Linked DNA regions of Desulfurobacterium sp. TC5-1. The protein of the gene in region 2 interacts with the protein of the main gene of each other region in a pairwise test. Links are inferred from orthologs where the notes say so. Each region holds a gene or a part of one and is shown on either strand. Other genes may lie near its edges.

What was found.
Region 1: the proteins of H153_RS0108650 (region 2) and def interact in binary tests that used the Escherichia coli proteins (3 or more experiments, as listed by UniProt). The link is inferred for Desulfurobacterium sp. TC5-1 from one-to-one orthologs.

Annotation. Positions count from the first base shown.
Region 1 is NZ_ATXC01000001.1:340,671-356,262, forward strand. What follows is about bases 5,809-8,713. They hold def (peptide deformylase), read right to left. Parts: upstream 7,571-8,713; coding sequence 7,046-7,570; downstream 5,809-7,045. Other genes in these bases: trmFO (FADH(2)-oxidizing methylenetetrahydrofolate--tRNA-(uracil(54)-C(5))-methyltransferase TrmFO), read right to left, coding at 5,809-5,940; prfA (peptide chain release factor 1), read right to left, coding at 5,937-7,019; H153_RS08990 (sugar phosphate isomerase/epimerase family protein), read right to left, coding at 7,545-8,342; H153_RS0101780 (outer membrane protein transport protein), read left to right, coding at 8,506-8,713. Outside these bases: H153_RS0101735 (hypothetical protein), read left to right, coding at 1-797; H153_RS0101740 (hypothetical protein), read left to right, coding at 812-1,222; H153_RS0101750 (RNA-guided endonuclease TnpB family protein), read right to left, coding at 1,728-3,140; H153_RS08985 (LysM domain-containing protein), read right to left, coding at 3,434-4,660; more of trmFO, read right to left, coding at 4,639-5,808; more of H153_RS0101780, read left to right, coding at 8,714-9,783; H153_RS0101785 (hypothetical protein), read left to right, coding at 9,797-11,671; ilvD (dihydroxy-acid dehydratase), read right to left, coding at 11,710-13,362; H153_RS0101795 (YdcH family protein), read right to left, coding at 13,352-13,588; rimI (ribosomal protein S18-alanine N-acetyltransferase), read right to left, coding at 13,524-14,039; tRNA (adenosine(37)-N6)-threonylcarbamoyltransferase complex dimerization subunit type 1 TsaB, read right to left, coding at 14,002-14,673; radical SAM family heme chaperone HemW, read right to left, coding at 14,738-15,592. UniProt on the Escherichia coli protein: Removes the formyl group from the N-terminal Met of newly synthesized proteins. Requires at least a dipeptide for an efficient rate of reaction. N-terminal L-methionine is a prerequisite for activity but the enzyme has broad specificity at other positions.
Region 2 is NZ_ATXC01000002.1:189,506-205,153, reverse strand. Bases 9,614-12,574 are described here. They hold H153_RS0108650 (aspartate-semialdehyde dehydrogenase), read right to left. Parts: upstream 11,621-12,574; coding sequence 10,607-11,620; downstream 9,614-10,606. Other genes in these bases: lpxB (lipid-A-disaccharide synthase), read right to left, coding at 11,664-12,574; H153_RS0108655 (hypothetical protein), read right to left, coding at 10,241-10,597; H153_RS0108660 (metal-dependent hydrolase), read right to left, coding at 9,614-10,229. In the rest of the region: nfo (deoxyribonuclease IV), read right to left, coding at 1-683; H153_RS0108725 (PD-(D/E)XK nuclease family protein), read right to left, coding at 686-1,498; amrB (AmmeMemoRadiSam system protein B), read left to right, coding at 1,617-2,417; H153_RS0108715 (metalloregulator ArsR/SmtB family transcription factor), read left to right, coding at 2,462-2,740; trxA (thioredoxin), read left to right, coding at 2,745-3,074; trxB (thioredoxin-disulfide reductase), read left to right, coding at 3,074-4,006; H153_RS0108700 (TlpA disulfide reductase family protein), read left to right, coding at 4,003-4,569; yihA (ribosome biogenesis GTP-binding protein YihA/YsxC), read left to right, coding at 4,566-5,159; H153_RS0108690 (DNA repair protein RecN), read left to right, coding at 5,159-6,727; H153_RS09745 (VanZ family protein), read left to right, coding at 6,714-7,064; H153_RS0108680 (hypothetical protein), read right to left, coding at 7,023-7,349; H153_RS09740 (LysM peptidoglycan-binding domain-containing protein), read right to left, coding at 7,353-8,543; H153_RS0108670 (acylphosphatase), read right to left, coding at 8,518-8,796; H153_RS0108665 (patatin-like phospholipase family protein), read right to left, coding at 8,787-9,539; more of H153_RS0108660, read right to left, coding at 9,540-9,613; more of lpxB, read right to left, coding at 12,575-12,764; and 6 more genes.

The DNA.
Region 1 (15,592 bases), on a different replicon or contig from region 2:
AAAGGGTTTTGGGACTTGAAATTTTAAGGCAGGACATAGAAAATGCAGGACTTGGAGTGGGAAAAAACGAAACGGCTATACCTGTTGAATGGAATATGACTAAAAACGAGTTGGTTTTAAGGACTCTTTACGATATTCTGGACCAGAAAACGTCAGCATGGCAGATTGTAGATTGTTCTTCTGGCAGTGCAAATGTTCTGGTAAATAAATTTTTTCCAGAATTGCATGTTGGACAAGCGGTGTATTTATCTGTTAATGGAACTATTGCAAGTGGTCTTTCAAGTTATTTAACCTGTCCAGGGAATGGGACTTATATTGTTTATCCTGCTTTTACCGTCTCTGCTCCTTCTGCTTGCAGCTCTCAGTACTGTAGGGGAATAATTTATCAGATTTTGAATGTTGACGTTCCAGATTATTGTGCCGCTGGAACTGGAGAGCTGATACGAGAAGTTAAGGGTACATCTCAACAGGATCCTATACTTGATTGTGTTGCAGATTTTGATGTGAGGTTTGATTGGGATTTAAATGGAGATGGAATCATTGAACAGAACGAAAGATATTTACCTGTTTCTGCAATAGGAAAAATTTCTGCTACTGATGAAAGAAAAAAATTGAAGCTTGTTACTGTTTTCATTGTTGTTCAGCAAGGCAAAAGGAACAGAAAATATAAGTTTACAAATCGCTTAAGAAATGCAGGAATAGATTTTACTGCCAAGATTAGGGCTCGCATAGGGAAAAACTGGCAGCAATATAGGTGGAAGCTGATTAAGTTTTCCGTTAAACCAATGAATTTATAATTTTTGGAGGAGCATTGAATAAAAGGAAAGGTATAGTTTTAATAGTAACTTTAATTGTAACCTTCATCGCTTCAGCTTTTATTGCTGCACTTTTATATATACTTTTTAACAATGTCATAATTGTTGGTAGTAAAAAACGGTATTCTGGTTCGCTTGAAGTTGCTAAAGGGGTTTCTTCATATTTAATGGAATTGATGGACGATGATAAGTTGTGTTCATATACTGATTGTTCTAAAACAAATCAGCCTATTCAATTAGGTTCGTATGCTTCTTTTGGAGATTACAGTACAACAGCTACACTTATAAGGCGGATAGACCTTACTAACAGAGGAAAAGGAGTTGTTTATTCGGTTGAAGTTGTGGTGAGAAATAAAAAAGTTCCTTCGGAACATTCTATAGTAGATTTTGTTTATAGAGTTTATTGAAGCAATAATCAATATTTTTATGATTGTGTTAATAATTTTATAAAGGCTTGATGTGTCCTGTCTCTTAGTATGGTGCTATAGAGACTATAATAGATGTTTTAGAAGCAGCTTCTTTAGCATGGCAATTTTAGAGGGTGTAGTAGTAACTGATACAAGTAGTCATAGATAATGCACGTCATTATAACTGGGATTGGTAGATCTTTGTGGAGTAAATTTATGAAAAGATTATTAAGCATAATAGTTTCAATACCGATTGTTGGTGGGGCAAGTTTACTACTTAAACATAAATTTCCTGCTATAGAGAATCACGAGATTATATATCTAACTATACAAAGTGGGTTATTCTTAATTACTTATTTTGTGTTCCGATTTTTTATTTTAAACAACTTATTTTAGACAGTAGAAAGGTGGTGTATGATAGTTGTTAGATATTACAAATAACTTTAGAAGGAACAGGCAAGTAGAGGCAAAGAAAGCTCTAAAGGGTTTCGAAAGATTCAGTGAACTACCTACGACTAAAGTCGTAGGCTTCTGAGGGAGTTTGGTAGGTTGTCCCTACCCTTATCCCTCCGGGCAGGTTCACGCTGCCCTCTACTCCTATCCCTGCTATTTGCAGGGATTCGGAGATACCTTTCCCAAACTCGTAGATTCTTACCCTTACTACTTTCTTAAGTCCCGTCACAAGGTCAAACCACTTCCTTTTGAACTTCCTTAAGATGTTTCTCGCTCCGTTAACGTCTGCGTTAATGAGTCCTTTAATCGGTGATAGGAAAAGTCCTCTCTTTATCCTTCTTCCGTTACCCTTGCTCTCTTTTTTAACTCCTGCATTTTCGTCGCAGGAGTCGGTAACGGAAGTGTAGCTTTCGTCTATCAGCTTAACTTCTATCCCCACTTCTTTGAGCTTGTATCTTAAGTATTCTGTTGCTTTCCCGTGCGGTAACAGCTTGAACATTTGATTCACAAGGTCTGGAAGGTTGTTTTCCTTATTCTTTGACTCCTGAACTTTTCCTATTACTACTGTCTTGACATTATTTAAAACCGCAAGCTTTGTTATGAGACTGCTTACTTTGTGTGCGTAGTCTCTTAAAAGGTTTTTAACACTTTTCCAAAGTCTGTGAAGTTTCCTCTCCAACTTAATCGTCGGCAGTCCTTTATTTTTTAGGTTATCAACTCTCTTTTGCAGGTTAAATATCTTTTTGAGCTTTTTCCTGAGAAGGGTCTTTAGACCTCTACCATCTATGATGTAAGAAATAGGATTTTTCTCTATCACACAGGTGGCAAAGTTTGATATTCCGTAGTCTATCGCTAATACTTTGTTACTTTGCAGTTTGACCTCCGGAACTTTTTTCTCATACACTACTACCGCTTTAAAGCTTACCTGTCCGTAGGACTTATACGGAACTATCTGTATGTTGAGAACTTTGAGGTTTTCTAAGTCCTTATACCCTGTCTCTATCCATAGGTAAGCAGGTGAATATCCAAACTTTTTGAGCAGGTATTCTTTTAAGTTTTTTGATAGCGAAAGTCTTATCCTACTTCCTTCTATCTTGAATCCTGTTTTATCCCAAGTTACCACTCTGTGGGGAATTTCAGGATTTACGCAGCTTGGCGGTTTAACTACACTTACTCCTTTCTTTTTGAACTTCTTAGGGTCTTTTAGGAACTTGAAAAAGTTATTCCATCCTCTTGACAGCTCATCAAGGACTATTTGAGCACAGCGGGATTGTAAGGAGCGTAAGTGTAGGGATTCATCTTTGAGTTTGTTGTAGAGGTCTCTGTAATCAGGTTTCGCTAACTTGTTCTTTATGAGGTAGTTTGCTTGATTCCAGAGTCTTCCAGCGTGGTAGGTGAGGTATCCGAGAATTATCTCTTGTTCTTCTGTCAAACGGTTTAACTCAAAAACTATCGCTCGTTTCACTTTCCTTGACGCAACCCTTAGTGCGTTTAGCTTCTATCATATTCTTGTGGTATATTACCGCTAAGTCAAAGTCAATACCCTTTTGGGGTGTCGGGCTGTATCCCCGCTTTAAAAAGCAGGGTTTTAGCCCGTCATTTTTCTATAAGAAATGGGAGTCAAAGTATTCCAAGTACAACAGGCATAGGTGATCCAACACAATGGATTTCTTGAGGCTAAAGAAGAGGTTCATGATATGTTCCTCATGGCTACATAAAATTATTAACACGACCCTTCAAGCTTACATATAATACAAATTAATATACTATTAGATTGATTCCTCTTGAGATAAGATACGGAATCTCTTCTGGCTTTTCCACACCAGGTATGAGAAAGTACGTTCTGTTTGGTGTTTCTATGGAAAAACCTTTGATTTCGAATCTTGATCGCTTTCCTTCAGTTCCCGGCGGTTCCACTATTATGAGCTTTATTCTTTGTATTGCGAAAGGAATGGTGTTAACAGCTTCTCTTATGCTTTTTCCCATGTCTGGATAGACTTTTGCTATCGTGAAACCTGCCATCTTTTTCTTTGTTATCTCTTCTGGTGAGGTCATTTCTTTCACAACAAAAATTTTGTGCCTGTTGAAACTATAGCCGTTTCCATCTTTTATGGCTTTTTCTCCTGTTAGAAGGTGTATTAGCTCTGTGATTTTTTCTATATTTGTTCCTGTTAAAATTTTAAGCGTTCCAGATTCTCCTTTTTCAGATTTTGCTTCTGGCTGTTCCACTGTGATTCCATAAGCTGATAGAAGGTTTTTAAGTTCTTTCGGCGTGTCGGGTGTAAGATTAAATATTTTTGTGCTTCCGGTTTCCATGTCATATATCAGGTAGTCATAATGGTATGTTAACCTGTCAAATGTACCGAGCTTTATCGTGCCGTTTGCTTCAAACGAACCGAATGTGTTCAGGAGATTTTCTTCAACGAGCTTTCTGAGCTGATTTTTGTTTTTTATTACTTTGTATCCAATGTTCTGCAGTTCTTTTATTTCCTGCTCCGTCAGGTTGTTGTTAAGATCGATTATGTAGTTGTTTCCGCCGGTTGTTACTACCGGATTTTGTTGAAGATTAACCGTTCCTGAATTTAGTAGAATCATTCCTTTCTTGTAACTTCTGAAGCCTCTGCCGTTTATTATAGGGAAAAAATCCGGAACTACATTGTTTGCTATTTTAAATTTTTCTTTTACTCCTTTCTTTTTTACGCCCGGTAGTGGAATTTTGAGAATGTGTCCCTTCAAAATAAGATTGGGGTTTTTAAGTTTATTTAGTTTGGCCACTTCACCTATCATTTTAAGGGGTAAATTATACTTTCTCAGAATTCCGTAAAGTGTGTCCCCCGGCTTTATTTTATAATAGATTATCTTTTTCCCGGTATTTTCTTGCGCCTTTCTAATTTTTATTATGTTTATCTTATAGATATTCCTGCTACCGTGAGCCGGAGCAGGCAGAATGATTAGCAATGCTGCTATAAAACGTTTCCAGCCCATCTTTTCATATCCTTTAGAGCTTTTTCTGCCTGTATTTTTCGTCTAACCCTTTTACCTTTTGCTTTAACAGGTGGAAGAAGACCAAAATTTGCGTTCATAGGTTGAAACCTTTTAGAGTCAGCTTCCGTTATGTATTTTAACAAACCGCCTATCATTGTTGTAGGGGGTGGTGATACCGGTGTTTCACCTTTTAAAAGTTTTGCCGCATTTATTCCTGCGATTATGCCACTTGCGGCAGATTCAGGATAGCCTTCTACACCTGTTATCTGTCCAGCAAAGAGAATGTTTGGGTTTTTCTTCAGTTGAAGGGTTGGAAGCAATAGTTTAGGAGAGTTTATAAATGTATTTCTGTGAATGCTACCATACCTTGCAAATTCAACGTTTTCAAGACCCGGGATGAGTCTAAACACCTTTTTCTGTGCAGGATAGGTAAGTTTTGTCTGAAATCCTACCATGTTAAGCAGTGTGCCTTCTCTGTTTTCTTTCCTTAGTTGAACTACGGCGAAAGGCCTTTTGCCCGTTTTAGGATCTATTAATCCCACAGGTTTAAGAGGTCCAAAAAGCAGTGTTTCTTTTCCCCTTTCTGCCATCTCCTCTATGGGCATGCATCCTTCAAAGTAGGCTTCCTTTTCAAACTCTTTTAGAGGGACTTTTTCCGCTTCCATTAAGGCGTTGTAGAACCGTTCGTACTCTTCCTCGGTCATTGGACAGTTTAGATAGTCGTTGCCTCCTTTACCGTACCGTGAACCCCAGAAACATTTTGAGTAGTCGATTGTATCAGCATAGACAATGGGTGCTATGGCGTCGTAGAAAGAAAGAGATTTTTCTCCAAGAAATTCAGTTAGGTATTGAGAAAGGGAATCTGAAGTTAAGGGGCCTGTTGCCACTATTGTAATTTCGTTTTCAGGAATTTTTGTAACTTCTTCTCTGGTAACTTCTATGAGAGGATGTTGCGATATTTTTTCTGTTATATAAGTTGCAAAGTCTTTTCTGTTCACCGCAAGTGCACCGCCTGCTGGAACGGCTGTTTTTTTAGCTGCTTCAACTATGAGTGAATTGAGGATTTCCATCTCTTTTTTCAGGAGACCTCTTGCGGTTGTTTCGTCAATTCCGCCAAGTGTGTTGCTGCAGACGAGCTCTCCAAAAAGTTCTGTTTTGTGAGCAGGGGTCAGTTTTTTAGGTCTCATTTCGTAAAGAGTAACGGGAATGCCTTTTTGCGCTAAATACCACGCCGCTTCGCTTCCCGCCAATCCTGCACCGATTACATTTACTTTTTTCATTGGTTGTCCTTTGTTACTAAATTCTCTATTTTCTTTGCCTGTTCAGCAGCGGCGAGGGCGTCTATCATTTCGTCCATTTCTCCGTCTAAGAATTGTTCGAGGTTGTAGAGGGTAAGTTTAATTCTATGGTCTGTTACTCTGTTTTCTGGAAAGTTGTACGTTCTGATTTTTTCGCTTCTATCCCCGCTTCCTATCTGGGAACGGCGGGTTGAATCAAGATGCTCTTTTTGTTGTCTTTCGTAGAGTTCTTTTAACCTTGCCCTTAAAATTTTCATTGCTTTTATTCTATTTTGAATCTGAGACCTTTCGTTTGAGCAGGTTACCACTATACCGGTTGGGATGTGTGTTATCCTGACGGCGGAATCTGTCGTGTTTACATGTTGACCACCTGCTCCTGAGGATCTGTAGGTGTCTATTTTAAGATCTTTTTCGTCAATTTTTATCTCGACGTCTTCTGCTTCTGGAAGAATTGCAACGGTGGCAGCTGACGTGTGAATTCTGCCGCCTGATTCTGTTACAGGGACTCTTTGAACTCTGTGAACGCCGCTTTCGTACTTTAACCTGCTATAGGCGCCTTTTCCGGATATCAGGGCAGATATTTCCTTGTAGCCGCCAAGTCCCGTTTCATTTGCAGACAGAATTTCTATTTTCCAGCCCTTTCTTTCAGCATATCTTGAATACATTCTAAATAGATCTGCTGCAAAGAGAGCAGCTTCTTCACCGCCTGTTCCGGCTCTTATTTCAAGGATTACACTTTTCTCATCGTTTGGATCTTTTGGAATTAAGAGCATTTTCAGTTGGCTTTCAAGTTCTTTTGCTTCCCTTTCAAGCTCTTTTTTTTCTTCTTTTGCAAGTTCTATGAACTCTTCGTCCTCACCGGAGTTCATCACCTCTATGGCTTCTTGAATGCCAGCGGCTACCTTTTTGTATTTTTGATATGTTTCATATATTGGTTGCAATTCTTTATGTTCGCGGGCAAGCTTCTTATACTTCCCGCTGTCTGATATTACATCTGGATTACTTAAAAGGCTTTCTATCTCTTTAAATCTTCTGCTTATCTCTTCAAGTCTTTCTATTATGACTTTTTCCATTAAACGCCCTCCGCCTATCTTTTCTTCATTTTTCTCTCATATTCTCTTTTAAGCTTTTTGTAGCGTTGAAGGGCGAGTCTTTTTTGTAGTGGTGAAAGTCTATCTATGAAGACTATACCGTTAAGGTGATCTATTTCGTGTTGAAGGGCTCTTGCTACAAGGTCTTCGCCTTCTATTTCGAAATCTTCTCCGTCAATATTCTGTGCTTTTACTTTTACGTAGGCAGCTCTTTTTACCTTCTTATAAAGACCTGGAAGTGACAGGCACCCTTCCTGATTTACCTGTTCACCTTCCATGGTGATAATTTCGGGATTGATTAGAACAATTTTGTTTTTCCCTTCTCTCTCTTTGCCAGCTTCAATGTCTATGACGACTATCCGTTTAAGAATGCCGACCTGATTGCCAGCAAGTCCAAGGCCACCTCTTTTGTACATTGTTTCAAACATTTCGTTGACAATGTTCCTTAATTTCTCATCAAATTCATTAACTTTTTCTGCCTTTTTTTTGAGTACTTCATCGGGATATATTCTTATTTCCATCTTCGTCTCCTGCTAAGTTGTTTATCAAAAATTGGAAAGATTCCATCTGATCTTTTTCGGTTTTGGCTTCTAAGGTAAGAATTACCGGGTTTTCTCTGTTCTCCTTTAAAAAGTTGAATAAAGGTTGAAAGTTAAAAGTTCCGTTACCGGCAGCTATGTGGAGGTCGTTTATACCGTCGTTATCGTGAATATGAAACTCGAAAATTTTGTCTGCAAAGAGGTTAAGCCAATCTTCGAGTGGTAGTTTTGAAAAAATGTTTAGATGTCCAACGTCAATACATATTCCCATGTTCTTTCTGTTCACCTTTTCTAAAAGTTCATTTAGGTAGTCTGGAACGTCGTCGAAAACATTTTCAACTGCTATTTTTGTTTCCGGGAATAGATCACACACTTCTTTAAATGTTTCTACACAATTTTTTATCCATCTGTCGTAGACAGGAAGAATTTTTCGGGGATGGAACCCGGAGTGAAAAACAATTACTTCAGGTCTTAATATCTCTGCTGCGGGTTTCAGCTCTTTAAACCGTTTTAGTGTTGCCTCCCGTATGTATTTGTCTATGGCGCCCGGGTTTAGATCCATAAACGGAGCGTGAAATGTTACCGGTTTATCGGCCAGTTTTTCGGCTAATTTTGAGAAAAACTTTAATGGTACTTTTTCAAGAACATCGGCCGTAAGTTGCAGTTCAATTCCGAGGTTTCTATTCAGGGTTCTCTCTATTCTCTCAGGGTTTTCTATGATGTCTCTTCCCGGTATATGACCTGTAATTTTCATTTATCACCCTCTCGGCACTAACGTAAAGAGAAATTTATGCAGTTATTGGGTTTAGAGCAAGAAAGGGTTGCTTTGACCGGGGAAATCTCTCTCTTACTTTCTTTTTCTATCTATTTGTATATGCTAAAATCTCTGTAATTATTATCTTTTTGAGGAGGAAGGGATGCGGAAACTGTTGCTGTTTTTATCCTGTTTTTTTGCCGTTTCTTCTGCTGCGTATGGCGGTAATGTTGATACCTTTGGTATAGGTTCTGCAGAAACGGCACTTGGCGGTGCTTACTCTGCTACGGCAGACGATCCTTATGCTGTTTACTACAACCCTGCCGGTTTAATGCAACTTGATAGTCAGGTCGTTTCTGCCGGTTTTGAAATTCTTGATCCAACTTTAAGGATTCACGATTTTACCGCAGTTGATGGGACTGGGAGCGTTGTTCTTCCTTCCGATGCTTCATTCACTGACGTTTCAGATACGCTTTTCGTTCCTTTTGCTGGTTACGGAACGAAAATAAATGACAACTTTGCTTTTGGTATTGCTGCTTATATTCCTTATGGTCTCCATATTAAATGGGATTCTGACCCTGCAGTCAATCCGGCCGCTTACAACTGTTTCGAGTCCTATTATATAAGGGGTGTTGTTACACCTACAGTTGCGTTCAGATTGACTGATGATTTAACGTTTGGTTTTGGTGTTTCTCTTGGTCGTTCCGATGCTGGTACTCAAAGGAGAATTTACGCTCCAACGCTACCATCCTTAAACAACAAGGTTATTAAGTCAGAGTTTTCAGATGATTTCAATGTTTCTTACAACTTCGGTTTCATGTATAAACCTTCCAGGAGACTTACTCTCGGTTTGACTTACCGTTCACGAGCGAAAACCGACTTTACCGGCACTGTAGAAGTAGAGGGAACTTCTTACTTCACAAATGCTACGACAAAGATTGATCATCCTGAACAGATACAGGGTGGTATAAGGTATACGCCAGATGATAGAGTTTCTATTGAGTTTGATGTTGTCTGGACACGGTGGAGCACGATAGATAAGTATATTGTTGATTTTGAAACACCGATACTTGGTAAAACTCAGGAAGTTTTCGTGAGGGACTGGCAGGATACGAGACAGGTTAGGATTGGTGTTTCCTATATTGTTAATGACGTTGTTACGTTGAGGGGAGGATACTTTTATGATCCTTCTCCCATTCCGGATCACACGTTTGACATGGCCTGGCCTGATGCTGATAAGAAAACCTACTCTGTAGGTGCCGGATTTAACTTTGGTAGAGTGAAGATTGATACGGTTCTTCAGTACAGTGTTGCCGAGAGTAAGAGAGAAATAGGCGGGGAAAGTGTTGAGTTAAATGAAACTTACGATGACGGGAGTGTATCCCTTTCTGCAGACGGCCATCTGTGGGGGTACGGTGTTACCGTTAGTTACACATTTTAAGAGGAGGTAAGTGATGAGAAAATGGATTGCTCTCTTAACTATAATGGTTGCAGTTAGTTCGTGCGGAACCAAACTTGCGGAAACAGAAAATGCGTCTTCTGTTCCTGGAACAGAAATACCTATCGATAGAAATGGTCTTGTTTTCGATCCTTCTGCCGAAAAAATACCATTTCCCAACGATATTATGTGGTCTCAGTACGGTGGTAATGTGACTCTACCGGTGGATGAAGCCTCTGATAATGCCACCAAGCTTCTCTACAGGGCAATTAATGCTCTTCACATAAAAGGTTTTAGTCCTAACATGTTTATTGGTGTTCCTCTTATGAACGATAAATCGTTAACTGATGTTTCCGGGCACTTTAAGCTTATAGATCTTACAGATTTTCAAGTTTGTGCTGCATCAAATGGTACATCTGCGGCATGTCTTGGTATGGATGAGACAGTCAAACTTACATTCAGGCAGGATGGAGACTTTTTGAAATTTTATCCTGTAAGGCCTCTTGACGCAGGTCATCAGTACCTTTTTGTTTTAGAGAATGGAATAAAGGATAATTCCGGGAATGAGATTTTAGAGTCAGTCATGTATAAAGAGCTTGAAACAAACGATACTCTTTTAGACCCTCAGCTTGAAGCCTTGAGAGAAGAGTATAAACCTCTTTACGATTCAGTGCTTCCTCAGTTTGGACTTTACAGAGATAACGTTCTTGAAATATTCACATTTACAACAGCGAACAAGACATTGTCAATAAATGACTTTGGCGTTATAAATGAGGCTTTGACAAACAGCACGGTTGCGGATAACCTGGAAAGTTTAATAGGAGGATTGAACTATACTGATGTTCCTCTGGAATATAGAGGAATAGAAACTTTCATTCTATCAGGTCCTGTGGCACCGCTTCTTGGATTTGTTAATGGGACGAACAATACAGTTATGAGTGTTAATATAGCAGAGCAAACGTTGATGGCAGTTCCATATTCTATTTTCAATGGGGCAAATTTCTCTACCTATAATGATACGGTTTATGTTTTCCTCCACGGTTTAGGGGCAAATAGAACGGTGGCGCAGCTTTTAACAGGCGATATCCCTTACGCTGTTGTTTCGATAGACCTTCCATATCACGGCGACAGGGTGCTTCCAGACGATAATCCTTACACAACCTGCTATGAGAATGTTTCTGGAAGCTGTTTCCTTACCGAAAATCCGGGTAGTGACAGGATAAACTTTTATCAGTCGATTTTTGATGCGCGAGTTGTATTAAGAGCTCTTGCTTCTGGAAGATTTGATATTGACGGTGATGGAACCCCGGATGTTCCTAAGAATATCGACCTTGTCGGTATGTCTCTCGGTAGTATCGTTGGTGGTTCTCTCCTTGGCATAGATAGCGCTACCAATAATACGATTTCAAAAGCTGTTCTAAACGTTGGTGCGGCAAATCTTGTTTCTGTTCTTGATACTGCGACTAACAGTATGATAACGAATCTCCTTGGGACTCTTGGAGTTGAGAAAAACTCTATCGATTACTTTGTGACTCTTGGCATTTTCCAAACGCTTCTTGATCCTGCAGACCCATCATATCTTGCCGGCAATGTTGCAAACAAGACGATAATTCAGTCTGCCTATGGTGATTCTATACTTCCATACGTATCCAACTTATCTTTTGCCAAATCCATAGGATTCAGTAACTATACAGAGGTGGATTTCTCAAATGTAACAGTTGCCCCAGGATGGTACATGTTTGGTAATAGTTCCGCTTATGTAAATCACGGTTTCCTGTTAAGCACAAATACGACTTATTACCCGGAAGTTTCCGATTATCTTGCTGATGAATCTGTTCTTCAGGATGCTCAGAAAGCTGCAAGGGAACAGATAAAAGATTTCTTTCAGTAATTGAAAGGGGAGCTTTAAGCTCCCCTCTATATTATATTTCAAATTTCCTGAACTGCACCTTTTGAAGCCGAAGATACAAGTTTTGCATACTTCCTGAGAAGTTTTGATTTAACCTCTTTCTGGAGAGGTTTAAAGGTTTCAAGTCTTTTCTTGATTTCTTCTTCCGGGACTAAAAGTTCAAGTTTTCTCTCTGGAATGTTAAGGTATATTTCGTCCCCGTCCTCGATGATTCCTATGATGCCACCTTCGGCAGCTTCAGGTGAAATGTGTCCAACGCAAGGACCGTGTGTTCCGCCGGAAAATCTTCCATCTGTTATGAGGGCTACGGATTCACCAAGTCCCATGCCCATGACGGCAGCAGTAACTGCTAACATTTCTCTCATGCCGGGACCGCCTTTTGGTCCTTCATATCTGATGACTATAACGTGGCCAGGCTTAATTTCGCCGTTCATCACGGCTTTCATAGCATCTTCTTCGCAGTTAAATACCTTTGCGGTACCTTTGAATACCTTCATCTTATCGCTAACGGCACCCTGTTTAATAACGGCGCCTTCCGGGGCAATATTCCCGTAGAGAATTGCAAGTCCTCCCTCTTTTTTATAAGGATTGTCCATTGGTCTTATGACGTCTTCGTCAAATATTCTTCCATTTGCTGCTACTTCCTTAATGGATTTTCCTGAGACGGTTGGGTTGTCTTCTATTAATGTTTGCAGTCTGTTCAGTACGCCAGGTATCCCACCGGCATAGTGGAGGTCTTCCATAAGGTATTTCCCGCCAGGTCTCATGCTGCATATTTTTGGAGTTTCTCGGCCTAAGTCGTCAAAGAGTTTAATGTCAAAAGGAACACCGGCTTCATAAGCTATTGCCGGAAGGTGCAGAACAGTATTTGTAGAACCGCCAAGGGCAAGGTCAACTCTTATCGCGTTTCTAAAGGCTTCTGGAGTCATGATATCTCTTGCCTTTATACCTTTCCTTACGAGCTCTACAATTCTTTCTCCAGATGCTTCAGCTATTCGTTTTTTCTCTGCTAATGGTGCCGGAGATGTTCCGCAGTAAGGGAGAGACATTCCTAAAGCTTCTGATAAGCAAGCCATCGTATTTGCAGTGAACATTCCCTGACATGCACCGGAGGATGGGCATGCTGTTTGTTCGTATTCAAGGAGTTCTTCCAATGAGAGTTCACCAGCTCTGTACTTTCCGATGGCTTCAAATGTGTGGGTAACGAGATCAAGTCTCTCTTTCCCGCGCCTTCCTGCAAGCATTGGCCCTGCAGTTACGATTATTGCAGGAATGTTTACCCTTGCCGCTCCCATGAGCATTCCAGGGGTTATTTTGTCACATGCCGTTAGAAGAACGATACCGTCAAGTTGATGTGCGTTGACGACGTCTTCAACAGAATCAGCGATGATCTCTCTTAGAGGGAGAGAGAATCTCATTCCTTCATGTCCCATTGCTATACCGTCGCATATAGCAGGAACTCTAACAATAAATGGAGTGCCGCCGGCAGCAGCAACTCCTCTTTCTATAAACCTTTCAAGTGCGTACATATCTGCATGACCAGGAACAAGGTCTGTGTAGCTTGAAATTATTCCAATTAATGGTTTATCGATGTCTTCTCTTCTAATTCCTGTTGCCATCATGAGTGCACGGGCAGGTAGCTTTTCAAATTCTCTCAGAACGTCACTTCTCATTGTTTGCAGCCTCCTGAGCCTTTTTGATAAGCATAACCATTTCGTCTCTGAGTTTTAATCTTTCCTTTTTCATCCTGTCAAGTTCTGCTTCCTCTTTAGGTGTCAGGAAGGCTTTTTTTTCCATTTTATCTATAATGTCGTCAAGTTCCTGATGTTTTTTTTCAAGGGTTGCAAAGTGGTGGAACTTCTCCCTTGCCAGTTTCTTTAAGTTTTCGTCCCTGTACATCTTGTACCTCCGTTGGGTTTATTTTAAGCATGAGAACGAGGGCGTTATCCCCGTTCCTATAGTATTTTTTCCTTTCGGCGACCTTTTTAAATCCGAACTTTTTATAAAGGTTTATTGCAGGAAAATTTTTCTCAGATACTTCAAGAAAGATTGTAAAGGGTTTTCCGATTCTCTTTAGTTCTTCTATAATAGAGGTCATAAGTGCTGTTCCGATGCTCCTTCTCCTGTAATTTTCGCTGACAATAATAGCGTGAATTTCAACTTCATCTTCTACTATCCAGTATAAAACAAAACCGACGATTTTTCCATCTATCAGGGCGACTTTTCCCCTATATATGTTAGAAAAGAACTCTTTTGAGGATACGGGAAGGATAAGGTTAAGTCCTTTTTTCAGGTTCTCTATTTTCTTGAGGTCACTTATTTTCCAGTCTCTTATTTGAAGGTTTCGCATCTGGCTGCCTTATGTAGATAGGTTCAAGGGATTCTCTGTATCCGATTTTTAAAGCAAAAAGGGCTGCATTTAGAGCAAGGGATGTGTTTGCCCTTCTTTCTAATAGCCTGCTTGAAGATTGTATAAAGTTTCCTATTTCTGAATGGTCATTATAATTTCCGGTTATTATCATATTTCCCGGAATCCTTGAAATTTCGTTTATGACCTCTTTTGCAGAAAGATCTTTAGGAGGAATGATTACTTCATCTCTCTTTCGACAGTAAATGTAGTATTTGTTTTTTCGTCCTTCTACTATAACGAAAACTGGTAGATTCTCGCTCAAAAAGCTGAAGGAAAGGGCTTCCAATGTAGAAACGGTGCCTATTTTCTCTTTACCCACTACAGCTTTAAAAGCTTTTGCAAGGGATAGGCATATCCTGATTCCCGTAAATGATCCTGGACCAGATGTAAATATTATAAGATCAATAGGGTTAAATTTCCCTTTTCCAGTGCCCAGTATGGAGCTGAGTGCTTCAAATACTTTTGAGGAGTGCTCTCTGGGATAATTCCAGCTTTTGGAAAATAAGACTTTTTCATTATTGGTAAGTGCAACGCTTCCAAGAGGAAGACATGTATCAATACCAAGGATTGTCATTTAATTTACCACCCTGCAGTTAATATTAGCTACCTACATTATAGCAACTTTTGTAGAGATTTCGTTATGCAGGAAAAATAATTTCTTCTCCTATTCTACTTATCAAGTAACTTGATACGAACAAGAATTCGGGATTTAATTTAAGTTTTCTTTTTTCAAGTATAAGTATTCTACTGTTTAACAGATTTTGCAAGAAAGGGCTTTTTTCTATTGAGTTTCTGACTACCTTTTCTTCTTCAACTTTAAGATTGACTCCGTTTGTTTTCCTTAATCCCATAGCAAGTTTTATTTTAAAGACTTCTTCTCTGCTCAAATTAACCTCTTCTTTATAGATAACTTTTCCAGACGAGATGGCGTTTTTATAGGCAAAGTAGTTATCTACGTTTTTTTGGTATTTATTAGCAAGTAAAGAGGCCGCAGAGGGACCTATACCGAGATAGTTTTTCATATCCCAGTAAGCAAGGTTGTGTTTACACTCAAATTGGAGTTTTGAGAAATTCGATATTTCGTATTGGTAAAAGCCGCCAGTTGATAGTTTCTCCACTATCAGTGAGTAGTATTTGCTGAAGGTTTCTTCTGAAGGAAGAGCGTATTTCTTTTCTTTAAACAGTCTATGGAACGGGGTTTTCTCGTAAATGGTTAAAGCGTAAGTTGACACGTGTTTTAATGGAAATTTCATGAGGGTTTTAAGGTCTTTCTCCATACTTTTTTCGTCCTGTCCCGGAATCCCGAAAATCAGGTCTATGGAAACATTATCAAAAATAGATATTGCTGTTTCTATACTTTTAATTCCTTTTGTTCCCGTGTGTCTTCTTTTTAGGATTTTTAAAAGTGAGTCGTCAAAAGTTTGTATTCCAAGACTTATTCTGTTTACACCAGCAGATTTTAAACCTTTAAGGTATTCATGGTTTACATCGTC
Region 2 (15,648 bases):
ACTCTGCTGCCAAACTGTGATTTGGCATCATTCAGGTGCATACCTTTAAGGAAGTGAAATCCAACGATAGAATCGAACTTTTTCATCGTTTCATTAAAGGTATCTTCTGTTCTTAAGTCGTAGCCTGCCGCAAACAGATGGCAGGTATCAAGACAGACGCCGATTCTTGTTTTGTCTTCGACAAGATCAATTATTTCTGCAAGATGTTCAAATCTGTATCCAACATTGCTTCCCTGTCCGGCGGTGTTTTCAAGTACCAGCGTTACGTTCTGTGTTGCTTCAAGTGTCCGGTTTATGGAATTGGCTATTAATCTTATACATTCCGTTTCTGAAATCTGACGGAGATGGCTTCCAGGGTGGAAGTTGAGATACTTTAATCCTAAAATTTCGCATCTTTTGACTTCGTCTATGAATGCATTAATAGATTTTTCCCGTTTTTCTTTTACAGGGTGGCCTAAGTTTATAAGATAACTGTCGTGAGGAAGAACGTGATCTGTTTTTATGCCCGCTTTAGCAAGGTTTTCTCTGAAACGTTCAACCTCTTCTTCAGATATCGGTTTTGCTTTCCACTGCCGCTGATTTTTTGTAAACAGAGCGAACGCCTTTGCTCCTATTTTCATGGCGTTTAATGGTGCGTTTGAAACGCCTCCGGCAGTACTGACGTGGGCACCTACAAACTTCATGCTTACTCCTTTTTAGCCGGACAGATGTGTCTAAAGTCACACCACCTACAGTTTGTTGATGATGGTGATGGTGTCAGATCTGCAAAACTCTTTCCGAAAAACTCTTCCTCAACCATCTCTATGATGGGTACCAATCTAAGCTTAAAATGGAGAATGTCAGTATCTGTAAAAATTACTCTTTTGACAAATCCGTAACGAACGTTGTGAACTTCGAGGGCAAGCTTTTTAAATTCGGGATATTTAGCCTTTGCTAAAAGTGCGTACCAGCGTAGCTGTGTTTTCATTCTTTTTGAGAATTCTCTGCTTCTGTTTGTTTTATGGTCAACAATGTAGAGGGTATCGTCCTGGGCAAATACAAAGTCAAGTTTTCCCCTTATGAAAGCCTCTTGTCCGTTAAAACCGGCCGGTACAAATTCCCTGTTTATGCAAAGTTCTACTTCTGAATGGAAGAAGTGAATTTTCCCCAGCCTCCTTAGTTGTCCGTTCACGTAGTTTAAGATTTTAGGCATGAACGGTTTTACCCTTTCATACTCTATTGAAGGCTCTTTCTGCTTGAACTGTTCGAAGAAGTACTTTAACACGTTGTAGTTGAGAGGTTTTTGCCTTTTGAAAACGGTATTTATGGCATTTTCAAGTATATAGTGAACGCCGCTTCCAAGAATGAAAAAATCTGCCCGTTCTGCCGGTTCCTGTTTTTCCACATAGGTCCAATAGAAATCGTAGGCGCACCTTTTTGCTTTTTGAATTTTTGAGAAAGACCACGGCCGTAGATGTTTTATGTCTATGTATATATTCTCATTAATTTTGGCTTTCATAACGGTTATTCTACCATTTTAATAGATTCAAGTTCTGTTGTAAAACCTGTTTTGAGAAGGGTTATATTTAAATTTAGAGGAAGTGCTTTGGAAAAAACTTCATTTCAGGGGGAATGGGATGGTTCGTTATCCGGCGGTTGCAGGGCAGTTTTATCCGGCGTCACCTGAGGATTTAAAAATGATGCTTGATTCTATGTGTGAACCTGCACCAAAAATTAAGGCAAAAGCAGTAATCGTTCCGCATGCAGGATATATCTATTCTGGTCGGGTTGCCGGTGCAACTTATAGCAGGGTGGAGATTCCCGATTTAAATGTTCTGCTTGGGCCAAATCACACAGGATTTGGCAGGAGGGTGTCTGTTTTCCCGGACGGTATCTGGGTTACGCCGTTTGGTGAGGTTCCCGTAAACAGCGAAGTATCGAAAAAGCTTGTGAAGTATCCACCTTACGAACCTGATGTTAATGCTCACATATACGAACATTCGCTTGAAGTTCAGCTTCCATTTCTCCAGTACTGTTCCGGGTTTAGAGAAACGCTTTCCATTGTACCTATCGTTTTTAGCTTCATAAGCTATGATGTGTGTGAGCAGGCCGGAAAGATTTTGGCTGAGTCTCTTTCCGATAAAGATGGTTTAATAGTTATAAGCTCTGATTTTTCCCACTACGTTACTCAGGAGAAGGCGAAGGAGATGGATAAACTTGCCATAGATGCCATTTTAGACCTCAACCCTTACGAACTCTACACCAGGGTTGTTACTTATGACATATCCATGTGTGGTGTTGTTCCGGCAACAGTAGGTCTTATCGCGGCAAAGCTACTTGGCGCTACGGCGGCAGAACTTGTAATGTACAGAACATCCGGTGATGTTACAGGAAATTACAGAGAGGTTGTCAGCTATGGTGGATTAATCATATATTAATGGTATAATCAATTCTCATAATCCAATTGAGAAGGAGAGAAACATTGGAAACGAAGGTGGACTATCAGGAGATAGCTGAACTTTTAAAAGCACTTTCTCATCCTACGAGGCTTCAGATTGTAGAGTATCTGGCGGGCGGTGAGAAGTGTGTTAAGGAAATATGGGAGGAGCTTGGTATCCCTCAGCCCACGGCTTCTCAGCATATTAATGTTTTAAAAAATGCGGGCGTTATCTGCTACAAAAAAGAGGGTGTTAGAACGTGCTACAGAATTAAAGATGATAGAGTAATACAAATCTTACAAATACTTAAAGAGGAGGAATAGTTAGATGGCAAGAGAAATCCAGACAATTGAAGAGTTTGAAAGGGAAGTTTTGGCTTCCGATGTACCGGTTCTCGTAGATTTTTGGGCACCGTGGTGTGGACCTTGCAGGATGCTCGCACCTACAATAGAGGAGCTTGCAAATCAGTACGAAGGAAAGATTAAAGTTTTCAAGGTTAATACGGATGACCTTCCGATGCTTGCTATGCAGTACGGCATAAGAGGTATTCCTACGGTTATGCTCTTTGTTAATGGTGAGCCCGCCGATGTTAAGGTAGGTCTTCAACCTAAGGCTGTTTTTGAGCAGACGATAGAAAGATTTATCGGGGAAGAGTAATGTTTGATACACTCTGGGATGTTGTGATAGTCGGAGCCGGTCCTGCGGGGCTGGCCTCTGCCATATATACGGGTAGGAGTAACCTTAAGACGCTCGTTCTTGATGCCATGTTTCCCGGCGGGCAGCTTCTTATTACCGAGATGATAGAGAACTACCCCGGTTTTCCTGAGCCAATGGCCGGTTTTGAGCTTTCCGACAGGATGAAAAAGCAGGCTGAAAACTTTGGAGCCGTTATAGAGAGCGGTTATTCCGTCAATAAAGTTGATATTGATGGTGACATTTTTACTTTAAAGCTTGAATCTGGTGGTGAAGTTAAGGCCAGGACTGTTATATGGGCTGCAGGTTCTACACCAAGAAAACTCGGCGTTCCCGGTGAAGCAGAATTTTTGGGAAGGGGTGTTTCATACTGTGCTGTATGTGATGGTGCTCTTTTTAAAGGAAGAGATGTCGCCGTTGTCGGTGGTGGAGATTCTGCACTTGAGGAGGCACTCTTTCTAACGAAATTTGCAAACAAGGTTTACCTCATTCACAGGAGAGATAAGTTCCGTGCTGTTCCGATTGTTCAGGAAAGGGTAAAGGCAAATGAAAAGATAAAGCCCGTTTTAAATAAAGTTGTGGAATCTATTAACGGTGATCAATTTGTTGAATCTCTTACGCTTAAAGATACAGTTACAGGGGAAAAGAGCGAGCAGAAAGTTGATGGTATATTCATTTTTATAGGTAGTGAACCAAATACAGCTCCTATAGCTCATCTTGTTGAGCTTGACGATAGAGGGTACATTCTTACCGATGATGAGATGAAAACGGCAACGCCGGGCCTCTTTGCTGCCGGTGATACACGTAAAAAGCCGCTCAAGCAGGTGATTACTGCCGCAGCCGATGGGGCTGTTGCGGCAATGTCAGCATCAAGATACTTAGAGGAGAAGAAATGAAAAAGAAAATAGCTGCCGGTCTTCTTCTTGCGGCTGCCCTTATCGGCGGTTGTGGTCAGAATAAGACTGTTTCTAAAGAAAATTCTGCTGTTCAGAAAGAGTCGCGAGAGCCTGAGAAACCAAAGTGTGCTGTTGGCTATAACTTTGAGCTTCAAACGGTAAGCGGTAAGAAGATAAGACTTTCGGATTTTAAAGGAAAGGTTGTTGTTCTTCAGTTTTTTGGGACATTTTGTCCAACCTGCAGAAGGGAAATTCCTGTCCTTAACAGACTTTATGAAGAGTATGGCGGAAAGGTTGTTGTAATCGGAATGAACACTGATTACGAGGGAAATCCGCCGCCAGCTCTAAAAGCGTTTGTTAAGGAGGAAGGAATTAAGTATCCCGTGGTTGTTGTTGACCAGAAAACCTGGATGAATTATCCGGGCTACTTTACCGGAAGTGATATAATTCCCCAGACATTTTTCATAGATAAAAACGGGGATGTTTGCTACTATGGTGTTGGTTTTGCCCCCGGTGATGAGGCAAAATACAAAGCTGCCATAGATAAACTACTGCACGGATGATAACGGTAAAGAAAGCACAACTTTACAAAACGGTTTTTAAACCGGAAGACCTGCCAGATACACCCTACAATGAGGTTGCCTTTGTCGGACGTTCCAACGTGGGCAAGTCTTCCCTTCTTAATACGATTGTCAAGAATTACCGCCTTGCAAAGGTGAGTTCTTCCCCCGGTAAGACGCGTTCCGTTAATTTTTACTTTGTTAATGATAGGTTTTTTGTCGTTGACCTTCCCGGTTACGGTTTTGCCAGGCTTTCGAAAGCTGAACAGCGGCGCTGGAAAGAGCTTATAGAATCCTACCTTACAGGAAGGGATAAATTAAAAGGAGTTTTTCTGCTTGTTGATTCAAAGGTTGGTCCTACTGACAAGGATATTATGATGAAGGAGTGGCTTGAGTATTACGGAATTCCTTTCTGTGTTGTTGCAACGAAAGTGGATAGGTTAAAAAAGCAGTCTGAAAGGGCTACACTAAAGAGGAGAATCAGACAGAAGTTGGGGATAGATGACAGCGTCAATGTAATTCCCTTTTCTGCCAGAACCCGGGAAGGAAGGGTTGAGATTTTGAAGCAGATAGAACAATTTCTGGAGCAGTAATGCTTTCGGAACTCTCAATTAGAAATTTTGCGACGATAAAAGAGGCGGAGCTTATCTTTGATAATGGATTGAACGTTATCGTTGGCGAAACGGGGGCTGGAAAATCCCTCCTCCTTGGTGCAGTAGGTTTTCTTAAAGGGGATAGGGTAAAACTTCCCATTTCTAACGGGACGGTTGTCGAGGCGGTGTTTGAGAGAGATGGAGAGGAGATAATTGTCCGTCGTGAAATTGTCAACGGTAGGACCCGGTTTTTCCTTAACGGTAGGCGCGTTCCTCAGCAATTAGTAAAAGAAAACATAGCCCCTCTCATAACCATTCAATCTCAGCATGAGTCTATAACCCTCTTGAAACCTTCACGTCAACTAAAGATTGTGGATCAGTTTGCAGGTAACAGTGATTTGCTTGAAGAGTACAGGGCAGCTTATACCCTTTTTTTAAAGGCTAAAGAGAGGTTAGAAACTCTTAAAGAGAGTATGGCAGAGAAGAAGAGAAAGATTGATGTTCTTAAATTTCAGATAAATGAGCTTGAGAGTGTTGAGTGGGGAGAGGAGATAGAAAACGAGCTTTCAAGGCTTGTGGATATCCTTTCAAAGGCAGAAAAAATAAAAGAGGTAATGGCCCTCTCCCGTGCTGAACTGTATGAAGGAGAAGATTCTGCCCACAGTAAAATAGGGAGGGTTTTGAGGGAGATAGAAGAGCTTGATGTGGAAGACTTAATTGAGGAGCTTTCGGATATCCATTATAGAATAGAGGGTTTTGTCTTTGAGCTTGAGAAGAGGCTTTCTATTCCGGAGACGGAAAGCTCCCTTGAGGAAATAGAAGATAGACTTTACGAGATGAGAAAACTTAAAGAAAAGTACGGTCCTTCGTGGGGTGATGTTAGAGTATTTTATGAGAGAGCGAAGGCGGAGCTTGAGGAGCTTGAGAACATTGATTTTAAGATAGAATCTGCAGAAAAATCTTATCTTGAAGCTAAGGAGAAGGTTGAAAGACTTGCAGAAGAGCTGTCAAAATCACGAAGGAAGGCGGCAGGACGCCTTGAGAGACGGATAAAAGAACACCTGAAAGAGCTTGAGCTTAAGAATGCGAGGTTCAAAATAGAATTTGAAACTGTTCCCCTTTCATCTACCGGGAAAGATAGAGTTTCATTCCTATTTACAGGTAATCCAGCTATGCCGCTTCAACCTGTTGATGTTTCGATTTCCGGCGGCGAACTTTCAAGGTTACTCCTATCTATCCTTGCTGAAGGTGGAAAGGCTTCCGATGTTCTTGTTTTTGATGAGATAGATGCCGGTATGTCGGGGAAGGTTCTTTCTCGCGTAGCGGAAAAACTGCTTAAAATTTCAAGGAATGTTCAGATTATAGCTGTATCTCATTCGCCTGCAGTTGTTGCTATGGCCGATACTGTTTTCAAAGTGGAGAAGTCTCCAAAGGGTGAGATAGCAGTGTTTCCTCTTGAGAAAGGAGATGTGGAAAGGGAAATAGCCAGGATGATAGCAGGAGAAATGACGGAAGGTTCGCTTCAGGCTGCCCGGGAGCTTATGGATAGGAAAGGTGAACTTGGATAGGAAAGTAAAAAGTATCTTTATTTTTTCTCTTATCTCTATTTACATTTTTTCCGTCATTCCTGTTCAGGCACTTCCACCTACAAACGATAAGCTTAATCACATTGCTGCTTTTCTCTATCTTGCTCTTTTAGGCAGTTTTTGGATTGATAGAGCCAGGCTTTTTTTATTACTTTTTTCTTATGGTGTTTTTATAGAGCTTACGCAGCTTTTTGTCCCGGGTAGGTGCTGTGACTGGAAGGACGTTGTTGCTGATACAATCGGTATAGCTGCTGGATTTCTGTTGTTTTCGGCTGCATCATCTCTTCTTTGTCTGGTAGGTAAGGACAAGAAACGCTAAAAAGATAAATCCGTTAACACCTGCCATAATTATAGCCGTTTTCATGTAGGGAAGTCCGTAAGTGATGCGCTTCGTGATTAACTGATAAGCTGTATAAGTGTAAATGCCTATTCCAACAAGGAGCGCTGTTTGTAAAATCTTTCTTGCAGTTGCGCTTTTTGAAAACCATAGAAAAAAGAGGGCAAGATAGCCGGCGGAAAGCAGTGGATTTCCGGCTCTTAGAAAGTGAGCGCTTATGAGCAGGAGGCTAAACAGGGTTAATGTGCCTTCAACGGCCTTTCTCATTGTTTACCTTAAAACCTCTAAAGGATTGAGAGGATATGCTTTTCCGTTATGAATTCTGCTTATTTCAAAGTATAGACCGCTTCTTCCCCAGTCGCCGGATATTCCAGAAGTCCCTATAACCTCTCCTCTGTGAACCAGCTGTCCGGGTTTTACATCTATTCTGCCCAGAGATGCATAAATGGTCGTATATCCTTGAGGATGCTCAAGAATGATGACGTTTCCATACTTTTTCAGGAACTTGTCATCCTTCCCCGCAAACTTAACTATACCAACCTCTGCTGCTTTAACAGGTTCTCCCGGTGGGGCTATTATGAATATTCCCTTGTATCCTTTTGCTCTTATGGTGGTGTCTATCTGCCCGTCAAGTGGCATTTTGAATTCAATTGGTCTGTTTAGGGCAAGGCGGTCTTTGTAGCCAACAAGAATTTTTAACCTCTGTCCCGGTCTTATGAGGTAAGGTTTTCTAATGTGGTTTACTCTTATTATGCTTCTAACGGAGACGCCAAATTTTTTTGCAATTTTTCCTATCGAGTCCCCGCGCCTTACCCGGTAGTATTTGTATATTGGAACTTTCCTCAACATTGAATATTTTGGGGTTTCTACCGTTTCTGCCTTTGTATTGCTACTTTTGTAATTTCTTTTTACAGGAATTTTTAATATCTGTCCCCTGTATATTCGGTAAGGTCTTTTTAGGTGGTTGATTTCAATGATATTTCTTACGGTTGTCCCAAATTTTTTGGCAATCTTTCCGAGATAGTCTCCTCTCCTTACCCTGTATCTGATAATTTTTGTTTTGGAAGTTTCCCTTTTAGTTTGCTGCCGGAGAGAAACTTTTCCTGCCGGGATTTTTAGCCTTTGTCCGGGATATATTTTATATGGTTTTCGAAGATGGTTTTCTTTGATAAGGGCTTTCAGGGAAACGCCGAACTTTCTGGCTATTCTGTTTAGAGAATCACCTTTCCTCACTCTGTAGATTTTGTACCGTTCCGGTATAACAAGACGTTGTCCTGGATATATTACGTAAGGTGGTTTTAGTTTATTTGAGAGAATAATTTCTGTAGTTGTTGTACCAAATTTTTCGGCTATCTTATTGAGGGAATCCCCCTTTTTTACGATGTACGTTGAAGCAGTTGCTGTAACGGAGATTGTGAGAACTATAATAAAAACTTTAATAAGTGATTTCAAAATCTTCATACACGCCTCTGTAGTTGGAGTAGCTGTATTTTACATCTTTAACATCTGCAAAGAAAGGCCCTTCTCTAAGGTAGCCAAGGAGTCTTTCGAGTTTTTCCTCATCGCCTTCAGCAACGACCTCAACTCTTCCGTCCGGAAGATTCCTCACGAAACCTTTTAATCCCAGGGATTTTGCCTTTGAACGTGTGAATGCTCTGTATCCTACGCCCTGAACCCTTCCTGATACGAAGGCGTGGAGTGTCTTCAGAGCCATTTTTTAATCTCCTCTGCCGTTTTTAAACCATTTTCATATCCGGTTTTAAAAAATTTTTCAATGTTTTTGAAGTCAAACGGCGAACCGGGCAGGTAGTGGTTGACAACAATGTCGCAGAAGGGCTCTCTGTACTGCTGGTTTTCAAGAACCTGTGCCATAGCACTTCTCATAGCAACATCTGTGAGAGATTCGGGATTGTATTCAGGATTTACGAAGTGAACGCTTGAACCTATGACGATGTCGCATCCAGAAACCCTTGGAAATTCAGCAGGCATGGCGTTTCTTATTCCGCCGTCTATGTAGTAATTTCCGTCTATTTTCCAGGGAGCAAATAGGGGCGGTATTGAACAGGAAGCGACTATCCAATCGGAAGCTTTTCCCTCTGTAACGAATCTGACTTTAAGTGTTTTAAGATCAACGACGGTGAGGGCAAATGGAATTTTGAGCTCTTTTATGTCTACGTCGCCAATGAATTCTTCCAGTTTCTTTTTCAACTTTGTCAGTTTGAAAAGACCACCTTTGAAGGACGGAGTTGCTAACTGCTTCCAGTTTAGAGACAGTGCAACTTCAACAATTTTATCAGGATTGTATCCGTAAGCGTAAAGAGCACCTATTATCGAACCGGCACTTGCACCGGAAATGGCAGCAGGACAGATACCCTTTTGTTCCAGACCTTTTAAAAATCCGGCATGAGCAACTCCCCTGAGGAAGCCGCCGGAAAGGGCAATTCCTATCTTTTTCATTTAGAATTCGTACTCCTGACCCGGTTTTACTATTTCAACCCTGATACCTCTTTCTTCAGCCAGCTTTTTGAAATCTTCCGGGTCTTTATCTATAACCGGCCAGGTTTTGTAGTGCATCGGTATGGCAACTTTCGGTTTTATCATTTCAGCTGCTATGGCGGCGTCTCCTGGGTCCATGGTAAAGTTTCCACCGATTGGCAGGAGTGCTACATCTATATTTTCATATTTTCCTAAAAGTTCCATGTCGGCAATAAGTCCTGTATCGCCGGCGTGATAAAGGTTTTTGCCCTCAACTTCTATTATTATTCCACACGGATTTCCACCGTAGATGACTTTATCGCCTTCGACGATTGCACTTCCGTGGGCTGCCGGTGTTAGTTTTACCCTTCCAAACGGGAACTGGTATGTTCCACCTATGTGCATTGCGTGAATGTTTGCTCCCTTTGATCCGCAGTAGGATGCAGTTTCAAAGATTGAGACTATAGTTGCGCCGGTTCTCTTTGCTATTTCAATGGCGTCACCTAAGTGGTCGCCGTGGCCGTGGGTAACGAAGATGTAGTTTATATCTGTAAACTCTTCAGGTTGGGCTATGTTCCATGGGTTCTGTGATAGAAATGGGTCAATAAGAGCTTTTAGCCCGTTTCCCTCCACGTAGAAAGCTGCATGGCCTAAATACCTTAGTTTTGCCATCTCCACCTCCCTCAAAGGGTTTCTCTGAGTGTTACAAGATTTTTCTTGACGATGAATCTCACTTTTCCGTAGAGAGGCGTCTTTTCAAGAGCGGCAACTAAGTAGGTTTCATATGCAAGTTTGTAGAGAATAACAATTGTGTGGCTCAAGAACACTACCATTTCTTCCAATTTTTCTTCCTTATCTACATCTGTAAAAGCTTCTGAGAGGCGTAGTGCCGGAGTAATTATGAGGCTTGCCATCTCTTCAATATCAAAGTTCAGGTTTGGCTTTGAGTATTCAGCGATTATAAGTCCTTCTTCATCAACGATAGCAAGTGCCTTTATATCTTTGCTCTCTTCAGCCAATTTTTTCAGAGTTTCTTTCATCCTTCTATCCTAAATAAGGTTTTCCTCTATTAAAACTTCCGCTATTTGAACGGCGTTTAACGCTGCTCCTTTTCTGAGATTATCACCAACTATCCACAAGTTTAAACCATTTTCTATTGTATCATCTTTTCTAATTCTTCCTACAAGAACGTTATCTTTCCCTGCTACATCTATGGGGGTTGGATATACGCCGTTTTTAAAGTCGTCAACGACGGTAACGCCCGGGGCATTTTTTAGAGCATTTATCGCATCTTCAACGGATACAGGTTTTTCAAATTCCAGGTTTACGCTCTCAGAGTGTCCTATGAAGACAGGAACTCTTACACAGGTTGCGGAAACTTTTATTTCCGGGTCGTGCATGATTTTTTTCGTTTCGTTTACCATTTTGTGTTCTTCTTTTGTGTAGCCGTCGTCAAAAAAGACATCTATTTGTGGAACGCAGTTAAAGGCAATTTGTTTTGGTATTTTTTTGGCTGGAGGGACTTTTGTTCCCTTTAAAACGGCTTCTGATTGGGCCTTAAGTTCTTCTATAGCGGCAGCGCCTGCCCCTGAAACGGCCTGATAGGTTGAAACGACGATTCTTTTTATTCTTGATAGGTCGTAGAGCGGTTTAAGAGCAACTACCATTTGAATAGTAGAGCAGTTTGGATTCGCGATGATTCCTTTGTGCCACTTTACGTCCTCTGGATTCACTTCCGGAACAACTAAAGGTACCTCTTTGTCCATGCGGAATGCGGAGCTGTTGTCTATTACTACGGCTCCCCTTTTAACGGCTTCCGGAGCAAACTGCTTGCTCCTGTCTCCACCGGCAGAAAATAAAGCTATTTCAACGCCTTCAAATGATTCTGGTGTAAGTTTTTCTACGGTTATTTCTTCTCCTTTAAACTTTAGTTTTTTTCCGGCAGAACGTTCAGATGCTAACAGTTTTATCTTATCAACGGGAAAGTTGCGCTGTTCTAATACCTTTATCATTTCTTTTCCAACGGCACCTGTTGCACCGACCACGGCTACGCTGTATCCCATTCTTTCTCTCCTTAAACCTTATTTAAATAGGGATTTAATTATACTACACCGATACTTTAAGTTCTTCACACAGGGTTTTAATGGCTTTGCCTCTAAGTTGACTTTTAACTTTCTCAGTAAGTGCTTTTTTAATTGCTTCTCTTTTTTCTGATACGTCTATTAGAGCTTTTTTGATTTCTGCAGGTGTCGCTTTGTCCTGGATAAGCTCGGGGATCACCTCTTCCCCGGCTATTATGTTAGGGAGAGATATATACTTCGTCCTTACGAGTCGCTTTGCAATTGCGAATGTTAATGGATGAAGTTTGTAGATGACAACATGAGGAAGAAGGGCTATTGCAGCTTCAAGGCTTGCGGTTCCGGAAGCTATAATTCCTGCCTTTGAATAAAACATTGCGTTGTATGCTTCTTTTCCTTTTACAATTTTTACGAAGGGGGCTTCTCTTTTTATCGTTTCCGAAACAGCTTTAAAATCGAGGCTTTCGGCAATAGGGAGAATAAATTCTTCTGCAGGGTCTGTTTCTTTTATTTTTTTGGCGGCTTTTAACATGAGTTGAAGGAGATATTTTATTTCGGATTCGCGGCTGCCCGGCATGAGGAGGATGGGAGGTTTTTTTAAGTTGTATTCTTTAAAGAATGCTTCTCTACTTTTGTCTGGTTTTACCATGTCCATTAGCGGATTGCCCACGTAGGTTACTTCAAAGTTAAATTCTTTATAGAGTTCCACTTCAAAGGGGAATATTACAAACATTCTATCGACTAACTTTGCAATCTTTTTTCCCCTTTTGTAGTTCCACGCCCAGAATTTTGGAGATATGAAGTAGAAGACTTTTATTCCCTCCTCTTTTGCTGCTTCTGCCACTTTCATGTTAAATCCGGGAAAGTCTATCAGAAGTACTGCATCAGGCTTTTCCTTCTTTAAAAAGTTTCTGATTGTATTTAGTCCCTTTCTTATTTCTAAAAGTTTTGTAACTGCTTCAAACAGCCCAAATGCCGTTAGTTTTTTTGCATCGTAGATGTTTTTAACGCCTTCTATCTCTTCAAGCAAAACGCCGTAAAGTTCTAAATCGTTTTTAAGTTCATCTGCGATTTCCCTTGCATAGTTGAATGCGGAAAGTTCACCTGTTACTATGAGAAGCTTTTTCATCGTTCACCTGTAATTTTTCTGGCTATCATTAAAAATTCACCCTCTTTTACAAGGTAGCTCTTTTTGCATCCCGCCCTTTTTCCGGCTTCAATATCGATTATCTTATCTCCTATCATGAAGCTCTCTCTTAAATTTATGTTCCACTTTTTTGCTGCTTTAAAGAAAAGTTCGGTTTCCGGTTTTCTGCAACTGCATCCTTCGTCAGGTTTGTGAGGGCAGAAAAAGAAATCGTCAATTTGAACGCTGTAAGGTTCTAAAAGTTGATTCAGCCTTTTGTTTACTGCATGGAAATCTTCCTCTTTAAAATAGCCTCTTCCTATGCCGGATTGATTGGAGATTACGATTAGGAGAAATCCTGCGTCTTTTAGTATTTTAAGTCCTTCGGCAACGCCCGGGAGTAGTTTTACCTTTTCTGGCTCGTGTATGTATCCTTCGTCTTCAATGAGCGTATTGTCTCTATCAAGGAATACTGCCCTTTGCATTCTATGTCCCTGCCTTTTCGGTGTGGTTGATTATACTTAATTCTGCTTGAATGGTATTGCTAAAACTTTCAAAAGTGTGAAAATTTATCTTGCTACTTTTAATCTGAAGGATAGATTTAGGTTTTGCTAACTCATGGTGGAGGGTGAAAGATGGAATTTGTAGGAAGACACATAATGATGGATGCGGTTGTAACTGATATTACAAGAATTAACACGATTCAGCCCATCTACGACTACATGGAAGAGATGGCGAGGCAACTTGACATGACACTTGTATATCCACCTATCGTTGCCCGTTTTCCGTTTGCACAGTCAGAACTTGAGCAGTTTGTTAAAAAACTTTCTGAAGAGAACGTTAAGAGTGTAACCCTCGATTTTATGGAGGAGACTCTTAAAAGGAGAGCCACTGAAGATAGCGGAGTTTCAGGTGTTTCTATCTGGCTGGAGAGCCACTGTACTATTCACACATGGCCTGAAGAGAAGTTTTTCAGTCTTGACGCTTACAGCTGTAAAGATTTTGATCCAATGGTTGCCCTTGAGCTTACTATAAAGTGGTTTAAGGTTGAGTATGCATCTTTTGTTGATGTTGAAAGATATATCGGTGCTCCATGTAAGATAAAAGCTTATGAGTATAAAAACGGAGAACTTGTTCCCTGTCAACCTTCCATTAAGTGAAAGCAGGCGGTTAGCCTGCTTTCACTCTGAAAATATCTTCAGTGCTTTCTTGTAAATCTCGTTTTTCTTTAAGCCTGTAATCTGGCATGTCTTTTTAACTGCTTCTTTGAGAGTTTTTCCCTCTTTTTTGAATTTCTCAAGGAGTTTTGCAGGGTCTATCTCTTCAGCTGTTGCTTTTTGAGGATAAAAGAGAAGCACCATTTCGCCTTTTGGTGTCAGGTTTTTTAAAATCTCTTCAGCTGTTCCCTCTGTAAATTCTTCGTGAAGTTTCGTTATTTCCCGGTAGAGAGCGATTTTCCTGTCGGGTGATAACTTTGAAATCGTTTTTAATGTTTCTTCTATACGGTGGGGAGATTCGTATGCTACCACTGTCCATGGCATTTGTAAAATTTCCACGAGCGCCTCTTCCCTTTTCTTTCTCTTTTTAGGCAGGAAACCGTAGAAGAGAAATTTATCCGTTGGAAATCCAGAAGCAGATAGTGCTGCGATTACCGCTGATGCACCGGGTACGGGAATGACATTTATTTTCTCTTCCCGGGCCCTTTTTACGACTCGGAATCCCGGATCGCTTATGGCTGGCGTTCCGGCATCTGAGACTAAACAGACGTTGTTCCCTTCCTCTAACAGATTTATGATTTTTTCGGTGGCTTCTTTTTCGTTGTGTTCGTGGTAAGCGAGGAGTTTCTTTCCTGAAATGTTAAACGCTGAAAGTAGCTCTTTTGTTCTCCTTGTGTCTTCTGCAGCTATTACGTCAGCATTTTTCAATGTTTTAAGTGCTCGTAGAGTGATATCTTCCAAATTGCCAATAGGTGTTGCCACAACAAAAAGGGTGCCTTTCATTTTAAACCTTTGCAATACACTCTATTTCTATCTCTGCATTGAGTGGAAGGTTTGAAACTTCGACTGTTGACCTTGCGGGGAATACCGGGCAATTCTTGAAGAAATTTCCATAGATTTCGTTTACTTTTGCGAAGTTTTTGATGTCTTTTATAAAGATAGTAGTTTTAACTATTCTTTCTTTAGAACTTCCTGCCGCTTTTAGAACAGCTTCTATGTTTTTTAAAATCTGCTCTGTTTGGTTTTCAATTCCTTCTACAAGTTTTCCCGTTTCCGGATCTATGCCTATCTGTCCGGACAGGAATAAGAATCCGCTGACGATTATTCCCTGAGAGTAGGGCCCCACCGGTTCCGGTGCTTCTTTCGTTTTTACACTTTCCACCGCTTGCTCCTTTTTGGTTTCTATTTCTACAGAAATTTTATCAAAATGTAAAGTTGAAAAGACGGCAGAAGTTGATGTAGAATAAACAAAATGAGAAGCTACATAAGAAATTATATTGGTGAGGGGATTCTTATATGAAAGAAAAAGAACTACTGATAAAGCAAATTGAAAAGGCAAGGGAAGAAGGGGATAAGATGGTTTCCGAGATTCTCTCGGGCGTAAAGAGAATCCTCGAGCTTCTTCCGGAGATTTCCAGCGGGAACGATGAAAAATGCGAGAGGGTACGAAACCTTCTTCAAGAAATGACGACAGTTACCGGCTATCAGGATATCATTTCTCAGAGACTTGAAAAGGTTAAAAAAGTTCTTGCCGGTGACGAAAATGTAACTGTTGAGGATCTTGATTGGAATTTAGAAGAGAGTAAAAGGGTTGCTCAGGACGACATTGATAAGTTTTTTTAATTAATGGAGCGGGGTTGGGTACATGAAGATTGATATTCCTCAGGACA